2 linked regions of the Frondihabitans sp. PAMC 28766 genome follow. The main gene of each other region encodes a partner of the protein of the gene in region 2 in a complex. Links are inferred from orthologs where the notes say so. Each region holds a gene or a part of one and is shown on either strand. Other genes may lie near its edges. The genes, in order: smc and AX769_RS11110.

Evidence for each region.
Region 1: the proteins of AX769_RS11110 (region 2) and smc are in contact, whole or in part, in a crystal structure (PDB 3ZGX), measured with the Bacillus subtilis proteins. The link is inferred for Frondihabitans sp. PAMC 28766 from one-to-one orthologs.

The regions. Positions count from the first base shown.
Region 1 is NZ_CP014513.1:3,238,580-3,254,344, forward strand. Bases 7,288-11,317 are described here. They hold smc (chromosome segregation protein SMC), read right to left. Parts: upstream 11,007-11,317; coding sequence 7,488-11,006; downstream 7,288-7,487. Other genes in these bases: AX769_RS15475 (PrsW family intramembrane metalloprotease), read right to left, coding at 7,288-7,417; AX769_RS15485 (hypothetical protein), read right to left, coding at 11,102-11,317. In the rest of the region: AX769_RS15445 (SDR family oxidoreductase), read right to left, coding at 1-452; AX769_RS15450 (alpha-hydroxy acid oxidase), read right to left, coding at 588-1,601; ffh (signal recognition particle protein), read right to left, coding at 1,610-3,175; signal recognition particle-docking protein FtsY, read right to left, coding at 3,207-4,076; AX769_RS15465 (TerC family protein), read left to right, coding at 4,298-5,290; AX769_RS15470 (histidine phosphatase family protein), read left to right, coding at 5,417-6,037; more of AX769_RS15475, read right to left, coding at 6,134-7,287; more of AX769_RS15485, read right to left, coding at 11,318-11,494; mutM (bifunctional DNA-formamidopyrimidine glycosylase/DNA-(apurinic or apyrimidinic site) lyase), read right to left, coding at 12,204-13,193; rnc (ribonuclease III), read right to left, coding at 13,205-13,948; rpmF (50S ribosomal protein L32), read right to left, coding at 14,033-14,236; AX769_RS15505 (DUF177 domain-containing protein), read right to left, coding at 14,306-14,842; AX769_RS25740 (DUF3488 and transglutaminase-like domain-containing protein), read right to left, coding at 14,916-15,765. UniProt on the Bacillus subtilis protein: Required for chromosome condensation and partitioning.
Region 2 is NZ_CP014513.1:2,297,636-2,312,313, forward strand. What follows is about bases 6,371-9,313. They hold AX769_RS11110 (ScpA family protein), read left to right. Parts: upstream 6,371-7,384; coding sequence 7,385-8,242; downstream 8,243-9,313. Other genes in these bases: AX769_RS11115 (SMC-Scp complex subunit ScpB), read left to right, coding at 8,232-8,855. Also shown: AX769_RS11080 (beta-galactosidase), read right to left, coding at 1-1,715; AX769_RS23945 (substrate-binding domain-containing protein), read right to left, coding at 1,831-2,868; AX769_RS11090 (CTP synthase), read left to right, coding at 2,974-4,701; AX769_RS11095 (NUDIX hydrolase), read left to right, coding at 4,691-5,293; site-specific tyrosine recombinase XerD, read left to right, coding at 5,340-6,356; AX769_RS11125 (prephenate dehydrogenase), read left to right, coding at 10,049-11,137; cmk ((d)CMP kinase), read left to right, coding at 11,165-11,956; ribosome biogenesis GTPase Der, read left to right, coding at 11,996-13,516; AX769_RS11140 (hypothetical protein), read right to left, coding at 13,544-14,032; AX769_RS11145 (hypothetical protein), read right to left, coding at 14,029-14,289; AX769_RS11150 (hypothetical protein), read left to right, coding at 14,529-14,678. UniProt on the Bacillus subtilis protein: Participates in chromosomal partition during cell division. May act via the formation of a condensin-like complex containing Smc and ScpB that pull DNA away from mid-cell into both cell halves.

The sequences.
Region 1 (15,765 bases), 940 kb from region 2 along the record:
CTGCACCAGGCGGACCCGATCGTCCAGGTGGGCCCTGGGCGAAGTGCTGCCGTCCCGCTGGTGAACGTGATCGACCCGCCGCCGTTCAGCAGCGGAAGCGACAGCCGCGCCGCCTCCAGCGCCGTGAAGAACCGCAGCTCGAACACTTTGCGGGCGGCCGCGATGTCGTAGTCGGCCAGGGCCTGGAACGTGAGGGTCTCACCCGCCGTGTAGACCAGGTGGTCGAAGCGGCCGAGAGCCTCGAAGAACGCGCCGAGGGCGAGGCTGTCGGTGAGATCGACCGCGAATCCCTCCGCCGAGGCCGGCAGCTGAGCGAGGGCTGCGTCGACGCTCGTCTGGCGACTCGAGACGACGACGACTCTGGCCCCGGCGTCGGCCGAGGCCAGGGCGGTGGCGAGACCGAGCCCGCTGGTGCCCCCGAGGATGACGATGCGCTTGTCGGAGAGTGACATGAGGTGCCTTTCCGTCGGTCGCGACGTGCGACCCGACAGAACGAGTCTCGGTGCCTACCGGATGCCGCGTCCAAGACCTGTTGGGTGCCCAGCCATACCGTGCGGGTATGGGCCGTCCCGCTGGGGCTGCGAGCCTCAGGAGGCGAGGTGCGACCGAGAGATGTCGGCGAGCGTTGCGGCGCCCGCCATCGTCATGGCCGTGTGCAACTGCACGCGCAGCTCGTCGAGCACGGCTTCGACCCCGGACGCACCCTCGACGAGGGCCCTCGCCGCCGGCCTCCCCACGAGCACCGCAGAGGCCCCGAGGGCGAGCGCCCGGAAGACGTCTTCACCCGAGCGGATGCCGCCGTCGACCCAGACCGGTGCACGACCGGCCACGGCGCCGGCCACCGACGCCAACACCGAGCTCGTCGTGACGACTGCGCCGAGCTGCCGCCCTCCGTGGTTCGACACGATGATGCCGTCGACGCCGGCCTCGACCAGCATCGCGGCGTCCTCGGCGGCGAGCACGCCCTTGGCGAGCACCGGCAGGCCGGTCACCTCGTGGATCCATGCGAAGTCGGCGACGCTCAGGTCGGCTGCGACCGCCGGCATGACGCCGTCCCGGAAGTTGACGGAGGGCGGGGCGATGTCGCGGATGGGAGACCGGAACGAGAAGTCGACCGGCACCGTCGGAGCGTCGACCGTGACCACGAAACCCAGCGCCCCGGCATCCTGCGACGCCTTGAGGTACGGGAGGATGTCTTCCCGCCGCGGCGGCACGTACAGCTGCGACCAGAACGGCGCCCCGTCGGCGGGGAGGTCGACCACGCGCGTCGCGCTGTTCGACGACAGCACGAAGGGCACACCGGCGGACGCTGCGCCGTGGCTGGTCGCCTTCTCACCCTCCGGGTGCACGAACGTCTGGCTCGCCCACGGTGCGACCAGGATCGGGCTCGCGAACGTCAGCCCGTCGTGCTGCCACTCGGTCGAGACGCGAGTCACGTCGCGCAGCACGCGGGGCAGGATGCGGAGCGCCCGCCACGCCTCGACGTCACGCCGGTTGGCCCCGCCGAGGTCGCCCTCGATGTAGCCGACGGCCCGCGAGTCGACGCTCCCCGGCCACACGAAGCTGTCGTCGAGCGGCCCGACGCCGGGCCCAGTGGTCACGGCGATGCCTAGCGGCCGAGAAACTTCTGGAGGCTGGCGAGCTCTTCTTCGGTCGGAGCCGCTTTGCCGCCCTTGCCGCCGCCGAGACCGAAGCCGGAGCCGCCGCCGACGTTGGCGGCGGGAGCCTTCTCGCCACTGGCGATCCGGGCGTTCTCAGCGGCGCGCTTTGCCGGGTTGCCGGCCTTCGAGCCCTTCTTCTTGGCGACCTGCTTGCGATTGCCGAAGCTGCCGCCGGGGATCGGCCCCATGCCGGGAACCTGCGGCACGCCGCCCTTGGCCACGGTCTTCATCATCTTGGCCGCCTGCTCGAAACGGTTGACGAGCTGGTTGACGTCGGTGACGGTCATGCCCGAGCCCCGCGCGATACGGACGCGGCGCGACCCGTTGAGGAGCTTGGAGTTGGCGCGCTCGGCCTTCGTCATCGACTGGATGATGGCCTCGGTGCGGACGATCTCGCCCTCGTCGAAGTTGTCGAGCTGCTCGCGCATGCCTTTCGCTCCGGGAAGCATGCCGAGCATGCCCTTGATCGAGCCCATCTTGCGCAGCTGCTGCATCTGCTTCAAGAAGTCGTCGAGCGTGAAGCTGTCGGTCGCGAACTTCTCGGCGATCTCCATCGCCTCTTTCTCGTCGAACGCGCCCTGCGCCTGCTCGATGAGGGTGAGGATGTCGCCGAGGTCGAGGATCCGGCTCGCCATGCGGTCGGGGTGGAAGGGCTCGAAGTCGTCGAGGCCCTCACCGGTCGACGCGAACATGATCGGGCGGCCGGTGACGCTCGCGACGCTGAGCGCCGCACCACCGCGGGCATCGCCGTCGAGCTTCGTCAGGACGACGCCGGTGAAGTCGACGCCCTCCTGGAAGGCCTTGGCGGTCGCAACCGCGTCTTGGCCGATCATCGCGTCGATGACGAAGAGCACCTCGTCGGGGTCGACGGCCTTGCGGATGTTGGAGGCCTGCTTCATCAGGTCGGCATCGACGCCGAGACGGCCGGCGGTGTCGACGATGACGGTGTCGTACAGCTTGTCTTGGGCGAACTTCACGCCGTTCTTCGCGACCTTGACCGGGTCGCCCACGCCGTTGCCGGGCTCGGGTGCGAAGACCGGCACACCGGCCTGCTCGCCGACGACCTGCAGCTGGGTGACCGCGTTCGGGCGCTGGAGGTCGGACGCGACCAGGACGGGCGTGTGCCCCTCCTTCTTCAGCCACTTCGCGAGCTTGCCCGCGAGGGTCGTCTTGCCGGCGCCCTGGAGGCCGGCCAGCATGATGACCGTCGGCGGGCGCTTCGCGAACTCGAGGCGGCGCTGCTGGCCGCCGAGGATCTGCACCAGCTCTTCGTTGACGATCTGGACGACCTGCTGGGCCGGGTTCAGCGCCTTGTTGACCTCGTCGCCGAGGGCACGCTCGCGGATCGCGCCAGTGAAGGCCTTGACCACGTCGAGCGACACGTCGGCGTCGAGCAGGGCGCGGCGGATCTCGCGAACGGTTCCGTCGACGTCGGCCGGGGAGAGTTTGCCCTTGCCGCGCAGGTTCGTGAGGGTCTGCGCGAGGCGGTCAGAGAGAGATCCGAAGGTTGCCATGGTCTCGCCAGTTTATCCGACGATGGGAGAGCTACCCGACGAGGTTCTGCACGAAGACGTGCGGGGTGAAGCCAGTGAGGTCGCCGATCTTCTCGCCCTGGCCCACGAGCTTGATCGGAATGCCGGTCTGCTCTTGCACCGCCAGCACGAAACCGCCGCGCGCGCTGCCATCGAGCTTCGTGAGCACCAGCCCGGTGACGCCGGCGTGCTCGATGAAGGCCTCGGCCTGAGCGAGGCCGTTCTGACCCGTCGTGGCGTCGAGCACCAGCAGAACCTCGGCGATCTCGGTCTGCTTCTCGACGACGCGCTTGATCTTGCCGAGCTCGTCCATCAGCCCCGCCTTGGTCTGGAGACGACCGGCGGTGTCGATGATGACGATCTCGATGCCCTCGTTCATCGCCTTCTCGACGGTCTGGAAGGCGACGGACGCAGGATCCTGGCCCTGGGCCTGCGGCTTGACGATCTGCGCGCCCGCCCGCTCGGCCCAGGTGGCCAGCTGCTCGACCGCAGCCGCACGGAAGGTGTCGGCCGCGCCGACGACGACCGAGCGGTCGAAATTGCGGAGGAACTTCGCGAACTTGCCGATCGTCGTGGTCTTGCCGACGCCGTTCACGCCGACGACGAGCACGACGGCCGGGCGGTTCGAGAGCTTGAGGGTCGGGTCGAGCTTCGACAGCCGCTCTTCCAGCGTCTCGCGCAGCATGCGCTTGAGGTCGGCGGGGTCGGTGGTGTTGTAGCGGGCGACCTTCTCGCGAAGGTCTTCGGTGATCTGCTCGGTGATGTCGGGGCCGAAGTCGGCGCCGATGAGGGAGGCCTCGAGGTCGTCCCACGTGGTGTCGTCGATCGCCTTGCGACCGAACACGCCGCGGAGTGCGCCTGAGAGCGACCAGGGATTTGCCATGGGTGCAACTTTAGCCGGGGCAGTGCGTTCGCTCTGACGCCCCGGTAGGCTGGGGACGTTGAAGGGGAGTATTCCCGTCTGCGGTGCGTCGTCAGTACGGATCAGATCGTTCTGGTCCCGGTGCATCGGCCTCGACTCCGGTTGTCAATCCGGTCGTGCGGGGCGGAAGAGACCTTCAGTACCCGAGTGTGCCTCACCGCGCGCCGTACTGAAGGAGCCGCATGGAAACCCCGTTCTACGTCTGGGCCCTCACGATCCTCTTCGTGCTCGGCCTGCTGATCTTCGACTTCTACAGCCACGTGCGCACGCCGCACGAGCCGACCATCAAGGAGTCGGCGACCTGGTCGATCGTCTACATCGCGATCGCGATCCTGTTCGGCGTCGGCATCGGCGTGACGAGCGGCTGGACTCTCGGCGGCGAGTACTTCGCCGGCTGGATCACCGAGAAGGCCCTCAGCGTCGACAACCTCTTCGTCTTCCTCATCATCATGACGAGCTTCGCCGTGCCGCGGATCTACCAGCAGAAGGTGCTGCTCGTCGGCATCGCGATCGCCCTGGTCTCACGCGGCGTGTTCATCGCCGTCGGCGTCACGATCATCGAGAACTTCGCGTGGGTGTTCTATGTGTTCGGCGCGCTGCTGTTCTGGCTGGCGTACAGCCAGGTGCGAGGCGGCCACGGCGACGAGAAGGAAGAGGGCGACAGTCGGCTGATCCGGATCCTGCGTCGCGTCGTGCCCACGTCGGACGACTACGACGGGCAGAAGGTCACCACCAAGGTGAACGGCAAGCGCATGTTCACGCCGCTTCTGCTCGTGATGCTCGCCATCGGCTTCACCGACGTACTCTTCGCGCTCGACTCGATCCCGGCGATCTTCGGCCTCACGCAGGACGCGTTCATCGTGTTCGCCGCGAACGCGTTCTCGCTGCTGGGGCTCCGCCAGCTGTACTTCCTGATCTCGGGCCTGCTCGAGCGGCTGGTCTACCTCGCTCAGGGCCTCGCGGTGATCCTGGCCTTCATCGGAGTAAAACTCGTCTTCCACGCGTTGCACGTGAACGAAGTATCCTTTATCAATGGCGGTCGTCCCGTCGACTGGATCCCCGAGATCCCCATCAGCGTCTCTCTCGGATTCATCGTGCTGACGATCCTCGTCGCCACCGTTCTCAGCCTTCGCAAGTCGACTGCGGATGCACGACGCGCCGAGCTCGCCTCCTGACACCGGTTCGACCGGCGCCGGGGGCGCACGGCTTTCACATCCATCGTCGGATCGAGGGCTGTGAAGCCCCCGCTCCCCCGCGCCACTGGCGCGGGTCATCGAACAGCGAAGAAGACACCGAAGAACATGCGCCTCGAACTGATCCGTCACGGACAGACCGACTGGAACCTCCACGACCAGCTGCAGGGCTCGTCGGACATCCCGCTCAACGCGACCGGCCGCGAGCAGGCGCACGCCGCAGCCGAGTTGCTGCGCCCCTACGATTGGGCGGCCATCGTCTCGTCGCCGCTCATGCGGGCTCGCGAGACCGCCCAGATCATCGCCTCGCAGATCGGCATCGAGCTCGGTGACGCCTACCCCGAGCTGATCGAGCGCGACTACGCGTCGCGCGAGGGTACCGTCGCGGACGAGGCCATCCCCGACGAGCCCGATGCCTCTTTCCCCGACATCGAGACCCGCGAGTCGGTCGCGGCGCGCGGCCTCGGCGCCCTCGAAGACATCCGCGACACCCGCCTCCCCCTCGACGACGACGACGCGAACATCGTGGTCGTCTGCCACGGCACCATCATCCGCTTCACCCTCGCCGCCATCCTCGGCCGCGAGGTCGGCCACATCCACAACGCGGCCGCCAACACCGTCGAGTGGGTGGACGGCGAATGGCGCGTGCTGACCGTCAACGGCGAGCCCGTCGACAGCATCGCGGACGAGCTCGACGAGGTCGCGACCGTGGTGGGCGACCAGGGCTGACGCGCCTTCGCCGCGGTCAGCGGCTCAGACCCTCGAGTGCGCACACCGCGACGGACCTGGGCCGACAGTCGTGTCCGGGCTCGAGGGTCGTGGCGATCAGACGTGGCGGCCGGGGCGAGGTGTGGCGTCGACGGGGCTCTGCGGCGGCGTGCTGTCGACCGGAGCCTCTGCCGGCGGCGTCGTGTCAGTCGAGGTCTCCGACGGCGGCGGGCCGTCGACCGGAGCACCGGCGGGCGGCGGCGCGTCGAGGGATGCCTGCCACGGCGAGCGCGCCTGGGCCCACGGTGCCGGAGCGGACGGCGCCGCGACGGGTGAGGGTGCGGGCAGCTGCCGGGCCGGCAGCGCGGCGGATCGCGGCGCGGTCTCCCACGCAGCCCGAGCGGCATCGAGGGCGGGCTGCTGCGGCGCCTGCCACGCGAGGGGTGGCGGCGAGGGCGGCCCGAACGGCGGAGGGGCCAGCCACCAGGCGACGGGCAACTGGAACTGCCACCGCGCCCGACGAGCGACCTTGATCCAGATGAGCCCTGCGCCGACGATGACGCCGGGATACACGAGGAAGACCACCAAGGGCGCCAGGAGGATCTGGAAGGACGCGAAGGCGGGAACCTGCAGGAGGCCCGCACCACCGTCCCAGAGCCCGTGTGCGAGGGCGACGCCGAGGTACGCGTAGACGACCCGCCAGGTGATGCGGAAGCGACCGTTTCGCGACGACGAGAAGAGCGCGGCGCCGAACAGCGCCGTGTACAGCGGGTGCAGCACGGGCGTCAGGATCGCGCGGGTCGGCACGAGAACCAACACGGCGCCGAGGTGCGACAGGTGCAGCTCGGCCGGCGGGTTCGCGTAGAAGTTGTAGGCGTACGAGAGATCTTCGAGCGCTGCGAAGCCGAGCCCGACGGCCCCGCCGAGGAAGAGGCCGTTGCGCATGCTCTTGTCGGCGAGCTTCCGTGACACGAGCACGACGGCGAGGATCTTCGCCAGCTCTTCCGAGATGCCGGCGAGGGCGAGCACTGTGATGCTCGGGGCCGTGCCGACGCCCGGCGCGGCCTTCGTCAGCAGCGAGTCGAACGTCGAGCCGAGAGTGACAGCGATGAGGCCGCCGAGACCGAAGGCGAGCAGGAGGCGAGACATCGTCATCGTGTCTCGCGGCCCGATCCTGTAGGCCATCGTGTAGACGAACGCCACGGCGACGGTCACGGAGCCGACCAGCAGGCCGACCGTCACATCGGCGCCGTTGTGCAGCAGCATCGCGCCCACGACGATCAGGTAGACGAACAGCACGGCGCCTGCGGCTCCGATCCAGAGCCCGCCGAAACGCCCGATCCACTTGTGGTTCGGTCGCTCTGCAGGCACCCAGATGGGCGGTGGCCAGTATCCCCTCACCCTCGAAGGCTACCTGCCGCGTGCTGTGAACGCCCCGCCCCGTTCGGGGCGAACCACGCCGAGGGCAGGATCACGCGGATGCGGGCTCGGTCACGACGCGCTGCCCCACGACGGCGGACACGCCGTCCTGTCGCATCGACACGCCGTAGAGCGCGTCGGCGATCTCCATCGTGCGCTTCTGGTGCGTGATGACGATGAGCTGGCTGGACTCGCGGAGATCCTGGAAGATCGTCAGCAGGCGGCCGAGGTTGGCGTCGTCGAGCGCCGCCTCGACCTCGTCCATGATGTAGAACGGCGAGGGCCGCGCCTTGAAGATCGCGATCAGGAGGGCCACGGCGGCCAGCGATCGCTCGCCGCCCGAGAGCAGCGAGAGCCGCTCGATCTTCTTGCCGGCGGGCTTCACCGTCACCTCGATGCCCGTCTCGAGGAGGTTCTCGGGGTCGGTCAGCTGGATGCTGCCCGAGCCGCCGGGGAAGAGGATCGGGAACACCCGGTTGAACGCATCGCGCGTGTCGTCGAAGGCGGCCTGGAAGATCGTCTGCATCTTCTCGTCGATCTCGTCGATGATCGTCAGCAGGTCTTTGCGGGTCGAGGTGAGGTCGGTGAGCTGGTCGGTCAAGAACTTGTGGCGCTGCTCGAGGGCGGCGAACTCTTCGAGGGCGAGCGGGTTGACGCGGCCGAGCTGGGCGAGGGTCCGCTCGGCCCTCTGCAGGCGGGCCTTCTGCTCGTTGCGGTCATAGAGCGTGGGTTCGTCGCCCTCTCCGGCGGCGGGGATCTCGACGTCGGGGCCGTATTCGTCGACCAGGACGCTCTCGACGAGACCGAGCTCGGACCCTGCCCTCTCGAGAAGGCTGGAGAGGTGCAGCTTCTTCTCGTAGATCTCCATCTCGAGGCCGTGCACGTTCTCGGTGACCGAGTGGAGGCGCTCGCGTAACACTCGCTCTTCCGCACGCAGTGAGGCGAGCTCGGCGTTCTGTGTCGATCGCTCGCCCTCACGCTCGGCGAGCACGGCCCGTGCTTCGGCCACCGAGCCGTCGACCGCGTCGAGCACAGCGGGCAGGGCGTCGAGCACGGAGGTCGTCGCGGCCATCTGCCGCTGGCGGATGACCGTCTGTCGGGCCTGCTCTTCGGCGGCAGCGCGCTGCTCGTCGAGCTGACGCTGCAGGTCTTTGGCGCGCGACGACTCGGCGCGAACCCGCTCGCGGATCGTCTCGAGCTGGATGCGCCGCTCGATTTCGACGCCGCGGGCGTTCTCGACCTCGGCGAGCATTCCGTCACGCTCGGAGACGTCCAAGATCGGGCGCGGCTGTGAGCTGTATTCGTCGGCGGCAGCGACGGCAGCGGCGACCGCACGCTCGGCCTGGTGTACCGACTCGACGGATGCCGACAGGGCGCCGGCGAGTCGCTCGGCCTCGGCCTCGGCCGCCTCGAGCTGCGCCCGCAGACGGCCGGCGCGCTGCCCGTGCGCGGCGAGACGGCTCTCGTGCTCGCGGGCGGCAGCCTGCGCCTCCTTGGCCGCGGTGCGGGCCGCGGCGAGCTCTTCACGCGCCGTGCCCAGTAGCCCCGCAAGACGCTCGATCTCGACGCTCACCGTCGTCAGCGCCTCGGCGGCGGTGTCGCGCTCGGCGACGAGCTCGAGTCGCGACCGACCGCCGGCAGAGCCGCCGCGCACGACGAAGTCGGTGAGCACCTCCCCCGCCCGAGTGATGACAGTGACGGGCACGGCGCCGCGCGCGAGAGCGGCCGAAGCCGCCCGCGCGGCCCCCAGATCGTCGGCGATGACCGTGGCCGAGAGCACCCCCAGGATGCCATCGGGCGCCTTCACGACGGAGACAGCGGCGACGACGCCGGCCGGCAGCGCCACGTCGGCCCGGGTCACGGGGCGCGCGGGGCTCCCCACGACGACCTCCACCCGGCCGAGCTCCTCGGCCGTGACGTGTTGCACAGCCCCCACCGCGGCGTCGAGGTCGTCGGCCAGCACCGCGTCAGCCACCGAGCCGAGGGCCGCGGCGATCGCGATTTCGTAGCCTGCATCGACCTGCACGTGCTCCGCGACGAGCCCTTGCACACCGGGCCGGCCTGACTTCACCAGGGCGCTCGAGGCGTCCTTCTGGTCGAGGGCGAGCGACAGGGCGCTCGTTCGGGCCGCCAGCGAGTCGCGCTCGCGCTCGGCGGTGTGGAGGGCGTCGCGGAGACGGTCGGCCTCGCCCTGGGCCGTCGTCGCACGCGCGTCGGCCGCGGCGGTGATCGCGTCGTGATCGACGTCGGATCCTGGTGCCTCGCCCTCGTCTTTCTCGAGGGCGGCGAACTCGGCGCGGCTGGTCTCCAGACGCGCCTGGGCCGCCTCGAGCGCATTGGTCTGCCGCAGCTGCTCGCCTCTGACCGCTGCGAGCTTGGAGCGCGCGACCTCCACGGCCCCGGCGAGCCGGGCGACCTCGAGGTCGTGCTTCGAGACGAGGGCGCTCTGCGCGGCGATCTCCTCGTCGAGGGAGTCGAGCGAGGCACGGGCGGTGGCAACTTCGGCTGCGGCCTGGGCGACGGCCAGCTCGGCTTCGGCCACGCCCGCCTGCAGGCGCTCGGCCTCGTCCTGCGCGTCGGCGACCATCCCGGCCGAGACGCTGGTGGCGACGCCGGGAGCGTCGGCCTGCTGCGCGAGCAGGGTGAGCTTCTGATTCGCGAGGCTGAAGAGGCTGCGGAGTCGCTCCTGAACGGATTCGAGGCCGAACGTGACTCGGCGGGCGTCGTCGACCGCATCGCCGACCATGGCCTGCTCGAGCCGCTGCTCGCGCAGCTTGTTCTGGTCGAGCTGCTCTTGCAGCACGATGCGCTCGCTCTTGCGCTCGTTCTCGTCTTTCGACTGCGCCGTCAGCACGGCTCGCAGCTGCACCACGTCGTCGGCGAGCAGTCGCGCCTTGGCGTCGCGCGCCACGGCGGCGATTCCCTGCGCCTCGCGGGCGATCTCGGCTTGGCGGCCCAGCGGCTTCAGCTGGCGCCGGATCTCGCCCGCGAGGTCACTCAGACGCGTGAGGTTGGTCTGCATGGCCTCGAGCTTCCGCAGCGTCTTCTCTTTGCGGCGCCGGTGCTTCAGGATGCCCGCGGCCTCCTCGATGAACCCGCGGCGCTCTTCCGGCGTGGCGCGCAGGACGGCGTCGAGCTGCCCCTGCCCCACGATCACGTGCATCTCGCGGCCGAGGCCGGAGTCGCTCAGAAGCTCCTGCACGTCGAGCAGCCGGCAGTTGTCGCCATTGATCGCGTACTCGCTGCCGCCGTTGCGGAAGAGCGTGCGGCTGATCGTCACCTCGGTGTAGTCGATCGGCAGCGCGCCGTCGGCGTTGTCGATGGTCAGGATCACCTGAGCGCGGCCGAGCGGGCCCCGGGTCGAGGTGCCGGCGAAGATGACGTCCTCCATCTTGCCGCCGCGGAGAGTCTTCACGCCCTGCTCGCCCATCACCCAGGCCAGCGCGTCGACGACGTTGCTCTTGCCCGAGCCGTTCGGCCCGACGACGCACGTGACCCCGGGCTCGAAGGCGAACGTGGTCGGCTGGGCGAACGACTTGAAACCCTTGAGGGTGAGGCTCTTGAGATACATGGCCGCCCCCTCTCGATCCTGCCGTCGCGGTGTGAGGGGAGTTTAGCGGCGCGGCGCCAAAACTCCGGCAACCGGCACACGCTCTAGCCCGCGGACTAGAGCGCACGCCGGTCTCCGGAGCGCGAGCGCGGCAGCCCGCCGGCGAGGAGACGCCGTGCCAACTCGTCGGGGTTCCGGGCGACGGCGTAGTCCCACCGCACGACCCGGCGTACCTCTGGCTGTGCTTCCAGCCGGTTCTGCCGCCGTTTCTCGTCGGCGACGGCCTGGGCGGCCGTTCGGCCGCGGAGGAAACGCTCGTCGCTGTACTTCCAGTCGCCGTCGAATTCGCCCGCGATGCCGAAGTCCGGCCACCAGAAGTCCGCGAACATCTTGCCCTGACTGTCCCGGAACAACTGCTGCAACACGGGCGCGGGAAAGCCTCGAGCCGCCATGCCGATGCGGCTGAAGGACTCACCGGGATACTCGGCCTTCTCCGACGCGAAGGCCAAGCCGGATTGAGCCGTGCCCAGACGGCGAGCCGACGGACGACGGGCCAACTGCAGTTCGATGTCCTCCCGGGTGAAGAGCCCTCGTGCAGCCCGTGATCGAAGACGAGCACCGCGGCCTCGAACGGGTTGGTCAGCGCGATGTCCGCCGCCGTTCGCGCCGGTGATGTCACTGACAAGCCATCCCAGTCGCGGGCATCGGCGTCGACCAAGTCGCCCGGCCGGCGTCGCACACGAGTGGTGCGGTTTGTCGTGGTTCGGGATGGATCGATGACATCGACGAGTGCCGGCCAGCCATCGTGCGTCGGAAAACCCCACGCGGCGGCGGCAGACCAGTGTGAGACGACCACGCGCCCAGGGAGTCTGTCGACCGTCGCGCGTATCCGCACGATGAACCGGTCACGTGGCGAGAGAGCATGCCACGCCCCCGATTCCAAGTAGACGCCAGGCGCCACTCTTGTCAGAGAACCGTGCTCCGCACGTCGACGGAGATCTCGGTCGTCCCGGTAGGTGACGACGATGTCGGACGAGCGGATCGGCTGGTGCGAGGAGTTCATCTCAGCATCGTGACGAATCAGGCCTGGGCCCGGGGGCCGCAGAGCAGATCTGTGGAGAAGTAACGAGAGTGTGGATAACCCGCCGCCCCAGCAACACTCCTGTCAGCGGCGTGTGCTCTATTCCGCGGGCTAGATCTTGTGCCGGTCGGCGGAGTTCAGGGGCTGAGGCGCTGGCAACGCGGGCAGAAGTGGCTGCCGCGGTTCATGAACTGCACGCGACGGATGGGTGTGCCGCACCGGGGGCACGGCTTGCCCTGCTGCCCGTAGGCGTTGAGGCTGTGCGAGAAGTAGCCCGACTCGCCGTTCACGTTCTTGTACTGCTCGTCGAAGCTGGTGCCGCCCTCGCCCAGTGCCTTGTAGAGCACCGCGCGGATCTCGATGAGCAGCAGCGCCACCTTCCGCGTCGACAGCGTGTCGCCCTGCTGGTCGAAGTGGATCTTGGACGCCCACAGCGACTCGTCCGCGTAGATGTTGCCGATGCCCGAGACGAGGGTCTGGTCGAGGAGGGCCCGCTTCACGCCCGAGCGGCGCGCGCGCAGGCGACGCGAGAACGCACGCTCGTCGAAGGCGGGGTCGAGCGGGTCGCGCGCGATGTGGGCGACCTGGTGAGGGATGCGCAGGGCCCAGGCCTCAGGATCCTGATCGGTCAAGGTCTCGGGCACGGAACCGACCGCGGGCGTGTGGCCCAGCAGACTCGACCCCGAGTAGCCGGCAGGTGCCCCGTCGGGCACCGGCACGGTCGCGTCGAGAGCCATCGAACCGAAGATCCGCTGGTCGACGAAGGCGAGGCTGCGCCGGCCGAGGTCGGGGTGGACGACGTCGAGGCGGATGCGGAGCAGGCGGTCGGAGGACGACCCCAGCGCGGGATCGCGCAGCAGCACCTGACCGCTCATGCCGAGGTGGGCAACGAGCGCGAGCGGTTCGGGCGCCACCGTGGCCGGTGCGAACGGGAACCAGAGGAACTTGCCGCGGCGAACGGCGGAGAGCAGCGTCGCCCCGGTCAACCTATCGACGAAGTCGTCGGCGGGGCCGTCGTGGCGGCGCAGGGATCGCGGCTCGAGGATCTCGACGTGCTCGACCACGGCGCCGGTGACGGCGGGATGAAGGCCGGAGCGGACGACCTCGACTTCGGGGAGTTCAGGCAAGCGGCGGCGGCCTAGATCGAGTCGGGCGAGTCGGCAGGAGCCGACAGCAGCGTCCACGCCTCGAGAGCTGCCGCCATCTCGGCGGTCTTCTTGCTGCTGCCGGTGCCCGACGCGATCTCGTCTTTGCCGAGGCGCACGACGGCGTGGAAGCGCTTGTCGTGGTCGGGGCCGGAATCGGTGATGACGTAGTTGGGCATGCCACGACCGAGCGACGAGGCGAGCTCTTGCAGGCTGGTCTTCGGGTCCATCGCGGCGCCGAAGCGCTCGGGGTCGGCGAGCAGGGGGGCGATCAGGCGCATGACGAGGCTGGTGGCGGCGACCGGGCCGGCGTCGAGGTAGGTCGCACCGATGACGGCCTCGACCGTGTCGGCGAGGATCGAATGCTTGTCGCGGCCGCCGGTCATCTCTTCGCCGCGGCCCAGCCGAATGTACTGGCCGAGCCCGATGATGCGGGCGATCTCGGCGAGGGCCACGGTGGACACGAGACTGGCGCGCCGCTTCGCGAGATCGCCCTCGTCGAGGTCGGGGTTCTCACGGAAGAGCATCACCGTCACGGCTTGGCCGAGGATGGAGTCGCCGAGGAACTCGAGGCGCTCGTTGTTGCCGATGCCGCCGTGCTCGTACGCGAACGAGCGGTGCGTCAGTGCCAATTCGAGCAGCTCGGGGCTGAGGGCGACATCGAGGAACGACACAAGATCAGCCCGGTCAGGGGCACTGTCGACGGACGGTGCTGAACCTGACTCGGGCTGACTCATGAGGTGATGTTACTGCGCTGTGCGGGCCGCGAAGGGGCCCTCGTCAGCCGCGAAGCTCGCCTAGCGAGTCGCGCCTGCAGCGATTCAGACGTCGGCGACCTTGCGGCCCTTGTACTCCAGGTACAGAGCGGTGCCGGCACTGTCTTCGACGACCTTCGCGCGGTGCGGGAGGCTGTAGACGGTCTTGCCGCCTTCGATGCTCTTGACGAGCGTGACGGGCGCGGCCTTCCACTGCGAACGGCGGGCGTGCGTGTTGCTGCGCGACTGCTTGCGCTTCGGAACTGCCATGACTGTCTCTTCTCTGTTTCGTACTGATCTGTGTTGCTCGGCGGCCCGCCGTCAGGCGTAGGCGCACGATCAATCGGTGGGCTTGGGGTCTCCGTCGGCCGTCACACCGTCGCCGACACGCTCGGTGAGCTCGGAAAGCTCTCCCAGCACGGCCCAGCGCGGGTCGAGCACTTCACGGGGGTGGTAGTCGACCATGTCTTCCACGCGCTCGCCCGTTTCGGGGTCGAGACCTGGGCAGTCAGGCCGGCAAACCGGTTGGAAGGGCAGTGAGAGAACCACTGCATCTCTCACCACTGGTTCAAGATCCACGTGATCGTCTTGAACCCGGTAGTCGAAAGCTTCGTCGTCAGAGTACGCGAAAAGCTCGGCGAAATCGACCTCGACACTCTGGTCGATCGGTTTCAGGCATCGGCTGCACTCGCCAACGGCCTCTGCCGACACGTGCCCCGACGTCAGGAGACCGTCGTGGAGCACCTCGATGCGCAGGTCGATCTCGAGCGTCGAGCCCTCCGGCACGGCGATGAGGCCTTCACCGAGCTTGGCGGGCACGACCAGGTCGAGCTCGCTCTCGCGCATCTCGCCCGGGCGGTGCACCAGGTCGTACACGGGAACCGTGTAGGGGGTCTTTTCGAAATGAGGCACGAGGGTCAATTGTACGCCCACAAGCCCCGTGCCGTCATCACTGTGCCGGGCGGGCTCTCGGTTCGACGAAGAGGCTGCGCGGCGCCAGCGTGGCGCGGGCCCGGGCGGCCGGCGACGAGTGCGACCGGAGCCCGCCGAGAACGACCCGAGCGGCGTCGTGCACCGACGCTGCCGCCGGCGAATCGCCGAACCGCTCCATCTGCACGGCGGCCAGCAGGGCGTCGACGGCCTCCTCGGCATCCTGCGACCCGGCGACCAGCGCTCGGAACCGTTCGGCCAGCACCTGGGGGGTCTCGCCGGGGTCGGCGGAGATGCCGAGGTCGCGCGCCGAGTCGACCACCTCGCGCCACGAGTCCAGGGCCGCGTCGGGCGGGCCCGAGCCCAGGCGCCGCCGCCGCCGCGAGGTGCGGAGCCACCAGGGCGTGAGAGCCAGCAGGATCAGCACTACGAGACCGGCGACGCCGAGCGGAAGCGAGTTCGTCGACGAGGTGCCGGCGGCCTGGGCGCTGGACGTGGCTGCCGCCGAGGTGGTGGGCACCGCCAGCTGCGACGGCGCGGCCGTAGCGGTCGGCACCGGTGTGTCGGAGGTCGACGGCGAGGCGCTGGCGCTCGGCGAGGCGCTGGCCGTCGCGCCGTTCTGCTGGAGGTAGGCGGCCGTCGTGCCCTGCCCCACCGTCGGCTCGAACGGCACCCAGCCGAGCCCCTGGAAGTAGAGCTCGGGCCACGTGTGCAGGTCGTCGCTCGTGACCGTCCAAGCCCCGGTGCGGGGGTCCTGCGTGCCGGGGAGGAACCCGACAGCGATCCGGGACGGGATCCCGAGGGTGCGCGCCATGACGGCCATGGCCGACGCGAAGTGGACGCAGTAGCCGCTCTTACGCTTCAGGAAG
Region 2 (14,678 bases):
GCCCACTCGGTCGCGTGGGCGTCGGGCGAGAGCGTGAAGCCTGCGGCGCCGCCGACGAGTGCCAGTGGGGTGCGGAGGTTCGTGTATTCCGCGTAGGAGACGCCGGCGAGGTCGGTGAACTGCGGCGGCGCGACCTCTTTGCGCGCGCGTGCCTTTTCGTCGGCGTAGGCCGAGCGGATGCCGAGCACGAGGTGGCCGCCCGATTCGACGTAGTCGCGCAGCCAATCGAGCGTCGCATCCTCCGAGACGTAGAGCGCCGGCACGACGAGCACCGGGTGCAGCCGGGCGTAGTCGGCGGGGTCGAGCTCGCCGAGCTGGGTGTCGTTGACGATGACGGACTGGCGGTCGGACTCGACGACGCCGGAGTGGAAGGCGTCGAAGATGCGCTGGTACGACGCCGGGTCGCCGTGGCCGTCGGGCGACGCGAGAGGAGGGAAGTACTCGAGCGCCCACTTGCTGGCGTTCGAGAAGAGCAGCGCGACGTCGGCGTCGGGCACGTAGCCGGCAAGGCTCGGGCCCACCGCGGCGAGGGCGTGGCCGAGGCCGCTGAGCTCGTCGTAGACGCGGCCGGGCTTGCCGCTGTGGGGGAGCACCCCACCCCAGTACGTCTCGAAGCCGTGGTTGAGCGTCTGCCAGTGCCAGTACTCGACCATCTTCGCGCCGCGCGCGGCGAAGCCGAACCCTGCCTGCTTGAGCTGCCCCGGGTAGGGCGGCAGGTTGTAGGCGTGACCGCCGATCGACTGCGCGTCGGTCTCGGTGACGAGGAAGCGCTCGTGCTTGCCCGACCACATCCGGTCGGCCTGACGGAAGAAGCGGCCGACGCCGGAGACCGCGAAGCCGATCGGTGCCACCTCGGGGGCGAGCAGGTCGAGGCCGTCCTGCATGTCGTAGTACGGGTTGCCGGCGACGACGTCGAGCTCGCGGACGAGGCTGACGTCGTCCTGCGCGGGGCGCGGGTAGGCGATGCAGGTGGTGACGAACTGGTCGGGGGTCGAGTATTCGCGGACGATCCCGGCCTGCCAGTGGATGAAGTCGTTCGTGAGGTCGGCCTGGTAGCGGCGCCATTCGAGGTCGTACTGCGGGAAGGAATTGTTGTCGGGCCGCCAGAGGTCGTCGAACGAGGTGAGCCGGTGCGACCAGTAGGTCAGGCCCCACTCCTCGGTGAGCGCCTCGGGCGTGCCGAACTTCTCGCGCAGGCGATCTGTGAAGCCGTGGAAGACGTGGTCGTTGTGGAAGAGCACGAGACCCGGCTCGTTGTCGACCTGGTAGCCGACGACGGCAGGATGCGAGGCGTACGTCTCGACGACCTTGCGGATGACCCGCTCGGCGTAGTGCCGGAAGACGGGCGAGACGTAGTCGATCTCCTGCCGCGCGCCCCAGCCCATCGGCACACCGGTCGCCGTGTGGGCTGCCAGGTCGGGGTGCAGGGTCTGCAGCCACGGCGGAATGGCGTAGGTCGGGGTTCCGAGGATCACCGAGATGCCGCGCTCGTGTGCCGCGTCGAGGGTCGGGCGCAGCCACTCGAGGTCGAACTCGCCGTCTTTCGGCTCCCAGGTCGACCAGACCGACTCGCCGACGCGGATCACGGTGAAGCCGGCCTGCTGCATCAGGTCGAGGTCGTCGGCCGGGTCCCGCTCGGTGCGGTACTCCGGGTAGTAGGCGGCTCCGAAGAGGAAGCGCTCGGGCGTCGTGCCGGGGTTTTCGGGGTGCGTCATTGCAGCGGGACTCCATTGTCGAGTGGGATTCGTTAGCGGTAACAATCGGCGACAGATGTGCTGTTACCGGTAACTGCTGAGTGAAGATACACGGCTCGGAGGGGTGTTGCAAGCGCTATTCGGAAATCGGCGCCGGGCCGGTCGACGAGCGCACAAGGATCTCGGTGGGCACGGCGTGCTCGTTGCCGAGAGGGGTCTCGCCGTTGATCCGGGCGAGAAGACCGGCGAAGACGAGCCGCCCCTGCTCGGCGAAGTGCATCGGAACCGTCGTCAGCGGCGGCTGCTGGAAGGCCGCCTCGGCCTGGTCGTCGACGCCCGCCAGACTGACGTCGTCGGGCACCCGGAGACCTGCGCCGTGCAGAGCCGACAGGGCCCCGATCGCCATCAGGTCGTTCGCGGCGAACACGCCGGTGACGCCGGGAGTTGTGCGCAGGATCCGATTCATCGCCTCGAACCCGCTGGCGGGCCCCCAATCGCCCGCCACCGTCGTCGGCTGCGCGAGGCCTGCGGCCTCGACGGCGCGGATGAACCCGGCCGCCCTCAGTCGCGCTGCCGGCCAGTCGGACGGACCCGAGATGTGCGCGAACGACCGGTGGCCGAGTTCGATCAGGTGCTTCGCGGTGAGCGCCCCGGACTCGAAGTTGGCGTTGCCCGGGCCGACCGCCTCGGCGCCCTCGTTCTCGATGTAGACCGGTACGCGGAAGCGTGTGCGGTCGAGCGCGAGCCGGAGGTCGTCGTTCGGGGTGAAGGCGATGACGCCGGCGAGATCGCGCTGGTTCACGAGGTCGATCGCGGCTCGTGCCGACCGCGGATCGAGAGGGTCCATCGTCACGATGTCGAGCACGAAACCCGCCTCGCGGGCGGCGGCCGCAGCAGCGCTCAGGGTGGTCACGGGGCCGTACTGGGTCATTTCGTACGCGAGCGCGCCGATGCGCATGCTGCGCCGCGTCGCGAGCTCGCGGGCCGCCGAGTTCGGCTGGTAGTCGAGGTCGACGATGGCCTTCTCGACGAGTTCGCGACTGCGATCGGAGATGTGGTGACCCTTGATGTGACGCGACACCGTCTGGTGCGACACGCCCGCGACGCGGGCGACGTCGTAGATCGTCGGGGCACGGCCCGACTCGCCGCTCCGGGCGGAATGTGTTTCTGTCACCGGCCCTCGATCCGACGGATGCCGGCCGCCGTCGACGGCCTGAGCCGAGAGTAGCGGTCGCTCGGCCGATACACGCTTGTAACGTGACACGCTCGGCGGTGAACGATGAGTGACGTAGGATGGAAGCCCGTGGTGGTCAATCAGAACTCGGACTCGGTCGGTACGAAAACGACGAAGCACATCTTCGTCACAGGGGGCGTCGTCTCCTCCCTGGGCAAGGGCCTGACGGCTGCCAGTCTCGGCAATCTGCTCACGTCTCGCGGCCTCCGCGTCGTCATGCAGAAGCTCGACCCCTACTTGAACGTCGACCCCGGCACGATGAACCCGTTCCAGCACGGCGAGGTGTTCGTCACCGACGACGGTGCCGAGACCGACCTCGACATCGGCCACTACGAGCGCTTCCTCGACATCAACCTCAACCAGGGCGCCAACGTCACGACGGGCCAGATCTACTCCACCGTCATCGCAAAAGAGCGCCGCGGCGAATACCTCGGCGACACCGTCCAGGTGATCCCGCACATCACCGACGAGATCAAGCGCCGCATGCGCCTGCAGGCGAGCGACGAACCGCAGCCCGACGTCATCATCACCGAGGTCGGTGGCACCGTCGGCGACATCGAGAGCCAGCCCTTCCTCGAGTCGGCCCGCCAGGTGCGCCACGAGCTCGGCCGCCAGAACGTCTTCTTCGTGCACGTGTCGCTGGTGCCGTTCATGGGCGCCTCCGGCGAACAGAAGACCAAGCCCACCCAGCACTCCGTCGCAGCGCTCCGCGCCATCGGCATCCAGCCCGACGCCCTCGTGCTGCGGAGCGACCGCCCCGTGACCGAGTCGAACCGCCGCAAGATCGCGCTGATGTGCGATGTCGACGAGCAGGCCGTCGTCAACGCCCGCGACGTGCCGAGCATCTACGAGATCCCCGAGATGCTCAACGAGCAGGGGCTCGACGGCTACATCATCGAACACCTCGGCCTCGGATCGAAGGCCGGCGAGGTCGACTGGAGCGGGTGGCAGTCGATCCTGACCAGTGTCCACGACCCCAAGCACGAGGTCACCATCGGCCTGGTCGGCAAGTACATCGACCTGCCCGACGCCTACCTCAGCGTCACCGAGGCTCTCAAGGCCGGCGGGTTCGCGCACCAGACCAAGGTCAACCTGCGCTGGATACCCTCCGACGACTGCGAGACGCCCGACGGCGCAGCGAAGGCCTTGAACGAGGTCGACGGCATCTGTGTGCCGGGCGGCTTCGGAATCCGCGGCATCGAGGGCAAGCTCGGCGCTCTGCGCTTCGCCCGCGAGAACGCGATCCCCGCCCTCGGCTTGTGCCTCGGCCTCCAGTGCATGGTCATCGAGTACGCCCGCAACAAGGCGGGCCTGGCGAACGCCTCGTCGTCGGAGTTCGACCCCGACACCCAGTACCCCGTCATCGCGACAATGGCCGAGCAGGTCGACATCATCGCCGACGGAGACCTCGGCGGCACCATGCGCCTGGGGCTCTACCCCGCGGCCCTCCTGCCGGGTTCGCTCGCGGCCGACCTGTACGGCGCCGACACCGCCTCCGAACGCCACCGCCACCGTTACGAGGTCAACAACCACTACCGCGAGCAGATCGCCGACGCCGGTCTCGTCTTCTCGGGCACTTCGCCCGACGGCCACCTCGTCGAATACGTCGAGCTCGACCGCTCGGAGCACCCGTACTACATCGGCACGCAGGCCCACCCCGAGCTGCGGTCGCGCCCGAACCACGCGCACCCGCTGTTCGCCGGGCTCGTGGCGGCGTCGCTCGAGCGTCAGAACTCGTCGCGACTGTTCGAGGTGGCCGACAGTGCCCAGTGATGCCGTGGCCGCTGCGACCGGTGCCGCCGACGGCCTCTTGCAGGATGACCACTTCGACGTCACGATCACGGCCACCGAGACGCCGTTCGTCGGCGCGGTCTGGAACATCCGCCGCGACGCCTTCGACTACAACGGGGCCACCATCAAGCGCGAGTACGTCGAGCACACCGGCGCGGTCGCCGTCCTCGTGCAGGACGACGAGGGGCGCGTGCTGATCATCAAGCAGTACCGCCACCCCGTGCGCTCACGCGACTGGGAGCTGCCAGCCGGCCTCCTCGACATCCCCGGCGAAGAGCCGCTGGTGGCGGCGAAGCGCGAGCTGGCCGAGGAGGCCGACCTCCAAGCATCCTCGTGGCAGCCCCTCGTGACGTTCAACACGACACCCGGCGGCAGCGACGAGCGCCTGTTCGTCTTCCACGCGACCGGAGCCTCGGCGACCGACGCGGCGTTCGATCGCGAGGCCGAAGAGGCCGACATCGAGAAGCGCTGGGTCGAGCTCTCCGACATCGTCGACGGTGTGCTCGCGGGCCGTCTGCACAACTCGATCCTCTCGATCGCGGCGCTCGCGCTCCACGCGAAGCAGGGCCGCTAGCCGCACGAGTACGCCCATCCCTCTGGGCACGCTTATCCTTCTCGGCATGAGCCCCTTCGACGACGCCCGCAGCCGCTATCTGCGGCACGTGACCGTCGAGCGGGGCCTGTCGCCGAACACGGTGGCGGCGTATCGGCGCGACCTGGCGCTCTACCAGACTTTTCTCGACGAACGGGGGGTGCAGGATCCTGCGCTCGTGTCGAGCACGGACGTCGCCGAGTTCCCTGCCGCCCTGGCCACTCGCGCCCTGCCGCTCGGAGCGTCGTCCATCGCCCGCGTGGTGTCGTCGGTGAAAGGCTTTCATCGGTTCATCGCCGCCGAGGGCATCGTCGCCGACGACGTCACCACGACGACGCGGCCGCCCAAGCTGCCGGCCCGCCTGCCGAAGGCGATCACGGTGGCGCAGATGGAGGCGCTGCTCGCGGCGACCGACGGCGACGAACCGACGCGGTTGCGCGACAAGGCGCTGCTCGAGCTGATGTACGCGACCGGCGCGCGCGTGTCGGAGGCGGTGTCGCTCAACGTCGACGACGTGATCTCGCTCGGGGGCTCGGGCGTGGACGCCGATGACGTCGAGGTCGCTGACGGCGACGTGGTGCGCCTCTTCGGCAAGGGCGGCAAGCAGCGGATCGTGCCGGTCGGGAGCTACGCGCGGCGGGCGCTCGACGCCTACCTCGTGCGGGCGCGGCCGTTGTTCTCAGTGCGGGGGAGCGCGACGCCTGCACTCTTCCTCGGCGTGCGGGGCGCGCGGGTCTCGCGGCAGAACGCCTGGCTGATCATCAAGGCAGCGGCAGAGCGGGCGCAGCTCGGGGTGGAGGTCTCGCCGCACACGCTGCGGCACTCGTTCGCAACGCATCTGCTCGAGGGCGGGGCGGACGTGCGAGTCGTGCAGGAGCTGCTGGGGCACGCCTCGGTCGCGACCACGCAGATCTACACGCTCGTCACGGCCGACGCCCTGCGCGACGTCTACGGGCAGGCGCACCCGCGGGCGCGCTGGCGCCCGGGCGAGCGCGAGGCGCGCGAGCAGGATGCCAGGCAAGCCGAGACCGGTATCGGCGCCTGACTCGGGGGTTGCCCGGTGCCTTCGGCCGAACACGGTGTCGGCGACGGGGCCCGCGGCGGCACGCCGGTAAGATCGGGGGCGTGAGTACGACGCCGAACCCGAGCTCTGACGACCGATCCGGTGTGATCGACGCCGCCGTGACCGCGTCGACCGGCACAGCGGCGTCAGCGAGTGCCCCGCGCGGAAGCGCCGTCCCCGCAGTCGGCGAGGGCATCGGCCCGACCGGGCGCCCGCGCACCGAGTTCGCTGTGCCCGCACCGTTGTCGAGCCACGGCCCGGCCCGCATCATCTCGCTCTGCAACCAGAAGGGCGGGGTCGGCAAGACGACGACCAGCATCAACCTGGGGGCCTCGCTCGCCGAATACGGTCGCCGCGTGCTGGCCGTCGACTTCGACCCGCAGGGCGCCTTGAGCGCCGGTCTCGGGGTGCAGACCCACGACGTGCCGACCATCTACGACCTGCTGATCGGCACCGTCAAAGACCCTCGCGAGGTGATCCAGTCGACCGGCGTGCCCGGCCTCGACGTGATCCCCGCGAACATCGACCTGTCGGCTGCCGAAGTGCACCTGGTCAACGAGGTGGCGCGCGAGCAGATCCTGTCGCGAGTGTTGCGGAAGGTGCAGGCCGACTACGACGTGATCCTGATCGACTGCCAGCCGTCGCTCGGCATCCTGACCGTCAACGCGCTGACCGCGGCGCACGGGGTGCTCATCCCGCTCGAATGCGAGTTCTTCGCGCTGCGCGGCGTCGCCCTGCTCGTCGAGACGATCGACAAGGTGCGCGACCGCCTCAACGAAGACATCGAGCTCGACGGCATCCTCGCCACGATGTACGACTCCGCACCCTGCACAGCCGCGAAGTGCTCGAGCGTGTCGTCGACGCCTTCGGCGACAGCGTGCTCGAGACCGTCATCTCGCGCACCGTGAAGTTCCCCGACGCGTCGGTGGCGGCCTCGCCGATCAACCAGTTCGCGCCGTCGCACCCGGCCGCCGAGGCGTACCGCCAGTTGGCGAGAGAGTTGATCGCCCGTGGCGCAGCCGCCTGAGATCGCCGTCTCCACCGATTTTTCGGGCGACGTCTCGGCCGACGTCGAGGCGTCGACGGACACCTCGTTCGCGGTCAGCCTGTCCAACTTCTCGGGCCCCTTCGACCTGCTGCTCTCGCTGATCACGAAGCGCGAGATGGACATCACCGAGATCGCTCTCAGTGCCGTCACCGACGAGTTCCTGTCGTATCTCAAGGGGCTCGATTCCGATGAAGAGCTCGACAAGGCGAGCGAGTTCCTCGTCGTCGCCGCCACTCTGCTCGACCTCAAGGTCGCCGGCCTGCTGCCGCAGGGCGAGCTCGTCGATGCCGAAGACGTCGCCCTGTTAGAAGCCCGCGACCTGCTGTTCGCGCGACTGCTGCAATACCGCGCCTTCAAGCAGGCCGCCGAGTGGTTCGCGACCCGCGGCGAGACCGAGGGGTCGCGCCACGCGCGCAGCGTGCGACTCGAGCAGAAGTTCAGGGTCTCGACTCCCGAGCTCGTCTGGACGCTCTCGGCCGACGACTTCGCAGCGCTCGCCGCAATGGCGCTGATGCCTCGCGAGGTCCCGACCGTGGGGCTCGACCACCTGCATGCGCCCCTCGTGAGCATTCGCGAGCAGGCCGCGATCGTCGTGTCGATGCTCCGTCGCGGTGCTGTGATGAGCTTTCGTGAACTGATCGACGGCATCGATGTGAAGGGCGTCGTGATCGCCCGTTTTCTCGCGATCCTCGAGCTGTATCGCAACGCGTCGCTGACCTTCGAGCAGGTCGAACCGCTGGGTGAGCTCACCATCCGCTGGACGGCCGAGCACTGGACCGAAGAGAACCTCGCCAACCTGGGGGCCGACTATGACGGATGAGACCACCCCCTCTTCGGATGCCGCCGACGTCGCGATGCCAGCCCCCGGTGTCCCGATTGCGCGCACGCTCGAAGCGATCCTGATGGTGGCCGACGAGCCGCAGAGCCTCGTCGCGCTGGCCACCGCTGTTGGTGCGCCGGTCCCCGCTGTGCGGCAGGCCATCGAGACCCTCGTCGCCGATTTCGACGGGGTCGCAGGCCCCGACGGTGCCCCGACCCAGCGCCGCGGCTTCGAGCTGCGCGAGGTGGGTGGCGGCTGGCGCTTCTACGTGCGCGAAGAATTCGACCCGATCGTGCGCGACTTCGTGCTCACCCAGAACCCGACCCGCCTCTCGCAGGCCGCTCTCGAGACGCTCGCCGTGATCGCCTACAAGCAGCCGATCACCCGCGGCGCGATCGCGCAGATCCGGGCCGTCAACGTCGACTCCGTCGTGCGCACGCTGCTCGGCCGCGGGCTCATCACCGAGTCGTTCACCGACGCCGAGACCGGCGCGATCAACTACGAGACGACGGAGCTGCTGTTGACCCACCTGGGCATCAACTCGATCGACGATCTGCCCCTCATCTCCCCTCTGCTCGCAGACGGCCAGGGAGGGTTCGACGATGGCGTCTGACAGCCAGGGCGAGCGCCTGCAGAAGGTCATGGCCGCCGCAGGCATCGCCAGCCGTCGGGTCTCCGAAGACCTCATCGCCGCGGGGCGCGTCACCGTCAACGGAGTGGTCGTCACCGAGCCCGGGCGCCGAGTCGACGCCGCCGTCGACAAGGTCGTCGTCGACGGGCAGGCCGTGCAGCTCGACGCCTCGCGGCGCTATCTCATGCTGAACAAGCCGGTCGGAGTCGTGTCGTCGCTGCGTGACGAGCGGGGCCGCCCCGACCTCACACACTTCACGAAGCACTACCCTGAGCGCCTCTTCAACGTCGGCCGGCTCGACGCCGAGACCAGCGGCCTCCTCATCCTGACGAACGACGGCGAGCTCGCGCACATCCTGGCGCACCCGTCGTTCGGCGTGCTGAAGACCTACATCGCGAAGGTGCAGGGGTCGATCACCCCAGCGACCGCGAAGAAGCTCATCGCCGGCATCGATCTGGAGGACGGCCCGATCGCCGCCGACTCGGCGCGAATCGTCGATCGCGGCACCGGCCAGGCGGGCGGCACGAGCATCGTCGAGATCACGCTGCACTCGGGTCGCAACCGCATCGTGCGGCGGATGCTCGACGCCGTCGGCCATCCGGTCGTCGACCTCGTGCGACGGCAATTCGGGCCGTTGCACCTCGGTGGCCTGCGGGTCGGCGAGGTGCGCGACCTCACCCGCGACGAGCTCGGCGAGATCTTGACGATCGCGCGCGACTCGGGTGTCGCTCCCGCGTCGGTCGATGCCGCCTCCTCTGACTCTGTCTCTGTCTCATCTGCGAGCGCCGTGGCGGCCGAGGCGCTGGCCGAGGCCGACGACGCCTCCGGGGTGCACCTCGTCGCCGACGTCGAGGACGACGCCGCGGAGTCGGAGAAGGAGTACTACGACGAAGACGACGACGAGTACGAGCCCGAGACGGATGCGCGCGACGCGAGCCGTCGTCGCGGTGCCGGTGCCGGGGTCGGGGTTGCGGGCTCGGCAGGTGCCGGCGCCGAGCGGAGAGTGCCCAAGAAGCAGTACGACAGCGACGGCAACCGCCGACGAGCGGTGAACGGTGACGTCACCGGTGGTCGTGCCCCCGCCGGGGCGGTGCGTCTCACGGCGGTGCGCCCAGCCGGCGCGCGGAAGTCCGCCGCGAGCAGGACCGCCGCCGCAGGGGTGGCGGGAGCGTGCGATGACCGAGCCTCGCCGGCTCGAGGGCACGGTGCGCGTCGTCGGCAGCGGCCTGCTGGGCGCCAGCATCGGCCTCGGCCTGACTCAGCAGGGCGTCGACGTTGTGCTCGATGACGCGTCGCCTGCCGCTCGCAACCTCGCCATCGACTACGGCGCCGGGCGTGCAGCTCGCGACGGTGACGCACCCGTGCTGATCGTCGTCTGCGTGCCGCCCGACGTCACCGCCGAGATCGTCGCTCGCGAACTCGTCGCGTACCCGGAGGCGCTTGTCACCGACGTCGCGAGCGTGAAGGTCGCCCCGCTGCGCGACCTGGTGGCGGGCGGCGCCGACGTCTCGAGGTACATCGGTTCGCATCCGATGGCCGGCCGCGAGCGCGGCGGCCCGATCTCGGCTCGCGCCGACCTCTTCGTCGGGCGACCCTGGGTCGTCGCCGGACACGACGGCATCACGTATCGGGCGGCAGCGCCACTCGAAGACCTTATCCTCGACCTTGGTGCGACTCCGATCGAGATGACCCCGGAGGAGCACGACGCCGGGGTCGCCGTCGTCTCGCACGCCCCGCAGGTGGTCTCGTCGCTGATGGCCGCGCGTCTGCGCGACGCGTCGGACGCGTCGCTCGGCCTGGCGGGCCAGGGAGTCCGCGACGTCACCAGGATCGCCGCCTCCGACCCCGCCCTGTGGGTGCAGATCCTGGGGGCGAACTCGCAGCGAGTCGAAGAGGTGCTGCGCGAGCTGCGCGACGACCTCGACGACGTGATCGACGCGCTGGCGGCCCCGTCGGATCCTGGTGCGCTGAAGACCATCGCCGAGACCATCGGCTCTGGCAACGCCGGTGTCGCCCGTCTGCCGGGAAAGCACGGGCAGTCGACCGTCTTCACCCAGGTCGTCGTGATGGTCGACGACAAGCCCGGCGAGCTCGGCCGACTCTTCACCGAGATGGGCGAGATCGACGTCAACCTCGAAGACCTGCGCCTCGAGCACTCGCCCGGCGCTCAGTTCGGCCTCGCCGAGGTGAGCGTGGTGCCCGAGCACGAAGAACGCCTGATCGACGACTTGGCCAAGCGTGGCTGGACCGTCGCCGGGCGCTGAACCACCACCGAGAGAAAGCTTTACCGCATGAGCCCCACCGACCCGAGCCTGCCCGACGCCCCGAACACCTCGGAGGGTCTCGGCGAGTGGAAGGGCGACCTGTACGACCGCTTCCGGTCGTCGTCGCTCTACGGCTCGACCGAATTTCGACCCGTCGTCGTCGCCGTCGACGGACCGGCGGGCAGCGGGAAGTCGAGTGTGAGCAGGGCCGCCGCGCGGGCGCTCGGTTTCGACTATCAGGACACCGGGGCCGCGTACCGGGCGTTCGCACTTCACGCCGTCGAGTCGGGCGTCGATCTGACCGACGCCACCGCTGTGATCGGGTCGATCGACTCGTTCGAATACGAGATCGGTACCGACCCCGACGACTACTTCGTGAGAGTCGGTGACCGTGACGTGACCGACGCGATCCGGACGCCCCGCGTCACCGCGTCGGTGGCGAACGTCTCGAAGATCCCCGAGGTGCGGGCGTTCTTGGTCGAGCTGTTCCGTCGCGTGATCCAGGCGACCGCGAAGCCCGGCATCGTCACGGAGGGGAGGGACATCACGACGGTGGTGGCGCCTGATGCGCCGGTGCGGATCCTGCTGACGGCCAGCGAAGAGGCTAGAATGGCGAGGCGTTCCGCAGAGGTCACGGGGCAGAGTGCCGAAGAGACAGCCAGGCAGCTCGCCACGCGCGACCGGCAGGACAGCAAGGTAGTCGACTTCATGACAGCCGCCGACGGCGTCACGACCCTCGACTCCACCGATCTCGACTTCGACCAGACCGTCTCGGCTGTGGTCGAGCTCGTACGGGCCGGGGCCAGCCAGCAGGGCTGAACCGGGCCCGTCCGGCACCAATACTTCAAGGAGCCCTCGATGGCAGACACTGATTTCACCTCCGACGAGGGGCCCGAGCTCGACGACTCGATGGTCGAGCGTCTGCAGACCATCGACGAGGCCGATGCCGAGCAACGAGCCTCCGCTCTCCGACAGGGGCTGTCCGACTACGAGCTCGACGAAGAAGACCTCGATGTGCTCGAGGCCGGCGACTGGGACCCGAACGCGATCACCTACGCCCCGGCGCTGCCGGTCCTGGCCATAGTCGGCCGGCCGAACGTCGGCAAGTCGCAACTCGTCAACCGCATCCTCGGCCGTCGTGAGGCCGTCGTCGAAGACAAGCCGGGCGTGACCCGCGACCGCGTCTCGTACAAGGCCGAATGGGCCGGCCGCCGCTTCACCCTCGTCGACACCGGCGGGTGGGAGCCCGACGCGCTCGGCATCGACGCGTCGGTAGCCATGCAGGCCGAGGTCGCCGTCGACCTCGCCGACGCCGTGCTCTTCGTGGTCGACGTCAACGTCGGTGCGACCTCGACCGACGAGCACGTGGTGAAGATGCTTCGCGCGACTCACAAGCCGGTCATTCTTGTCGCGAACAAGACGGACGACGACCGCAAGGCGATCGAGGCCTCGGAGCTGTGGAGCCTCGGCCTCGGCGAGCCCTTCCCGGTCTCGGCGCTGCACGGCCGCGGCGTCGCCGACCTTCTCGACAAGGCGATGAACACCCTGCCGGCTGTCTCGAACGTGGCCAAGGAGGAGATCGGCGGGCCCCGCCGCGTCGCCATTCTCGGTCGTCCGAACGTCGGCAAGTCGTCGCTGCTCAACCGGGCAGCGGGCGAAGAGCGTGTCGTCGTCAACGAGCTCGCCGGCACGACTCGTGACCCCGTCGACGAGCAGGTCGAGATCGGCGGCCGCATCTGGACGTTCGTCGACACCGCGGGGATCCGCAAGCGCGTGCACCTCCAGCAGGGTGCCGACTTCTACGCGTCTCTCCGCACCTCGGCCGCGCTCGAGAAGGCCGAGGTCGCGGTCGTCGTGCTCGACGTCACCGAGCCGATCTCGACGCAGGACCTGCGCATCATCGACCTCGTGCTCGAGTCGGGCCGCGCGCTCGTGCTCGCGTTCAACAAGTGGGATCTCCTCGACGACGACCGTCGACGTTATCTCGAGCGCGAGATCGAGCAGGATCTCGACCACGTCTCGTGGGCCCCGCGCGTCAACATCTCGGCGAAGACCGGTCGGCACCTCGAACGCCTCGTGCCGGCCCTCGAGCTCGCGCTCGAATCGTGGGACACCCGCATCCCCACGGGCAAGTTCAACGCGCTGCTTGCCGAGCTCACGCAGGAGCACCCGCACCCGGTGCGCGGTGGCAAGCAGCCCCGCATCCTCTTCGGCACCCAGGCGGCCAACCGCCCGCCGACGTTCGTGCTCTTCACCACAGGCTTTTTGGACCCGCAGTACCGCCGATTCATCACGCGGCGTCTGCGCGAGATCTTCGGCTTCGAGGGCACCCCGATCAATGTCAACATGCGAGTGCGGGAGAAGCGCAAGCGCTCGTAACGCACTTCCGGTTTCGATCGGCACCCTCTACACCTCGTCGTGGAAGCGCCGGAGCGTCGCCATCAGGCGTTCGTCGGCGACGTGCCGCTCGGCAGCCAGGGTCGCGAGATCCCTCGATGCCGCATCGGACGCCCGGAGCAGTTCACGGTACGGCCGGGCACCGTCGGAGCCTTCTGCGTGGCCGGAGAGCTGTGCCGTGGCCTCGAGGAAGAGCGTCTGGGGCCGACGTGCTCGTTCGGCAATGCTCTCGACGGCTGTGACGTAGTCGCCGAGAGCCCGGAACTCGCAGGCTGCCCAGGTGTGCAGCGAACTCCACGAAGCGGCCGCTGCGTCGGTGTCGCCACGCCACGCGTCAGCGTCGTCGCCCGTCCAGACGTCTGGCACCTGCATGGTGGTGTGGCGGACCGTCAGATAAATGGCCTCTGCGTGGTCGCGCACACCGGCGAGTGTGGCCATGCGGTCGAGCAGGCCGTCGAGGTCGCCCGCGCCCGGATCGGCAGGCGTCCAGCCGGTCACCGGTCGGCTGCCCGAGCGGCAGCTGCGCCGAGGGCTTCCAGAGCGAACTCGGCGTGCGCCCACCGCGAGGAGAAGGCCGTCGAGTCGGCGCTGAGAGCCTCTGCCACGCGGGGGTGCCCGCACCCGTCGACATGGCGGAGGCGGCCAGGCGGGCCCGAGTGGGCGAGCCCGCCCAGAGCGAAAGCGAGAGCGAGAATGGCTTCCGAATCGAATCGGTCGTTGATCGCGCGTGTATCGGCCGCGCGAAAGTCGGACATGTCGGGTCAGGCGCGGAGGGCGCCGGGGATGGTGGCCTGCTGACCATCGGATGAGAGGTGGAACGGTGCCATGGGAAACCCCTTGCTGTGCAATGAACGAACCCGTCTGCGGATCCTGCGGCCACCGTATCGGCATGAGGAATGTCACACAACCCGATCTCCCAGGCTGTGGAGAACTTTTTTCCCGACACGATGAGGCACGATGGTGTCAGCACTTTTCTGATGGAGGACGACCGATCATGGCCACCCCGTCGCCGACCGGCGGCTTTGCGCTGGCGCACCGCATCGAGGCGCGCGCCGACGGCCTGTGGCGCACCCTCCGGATCGACCGCCTGGCTGGTGGTCGGCAGCGCGCCTACATCGTGAGAGAAGACATGCGTCGACACCCG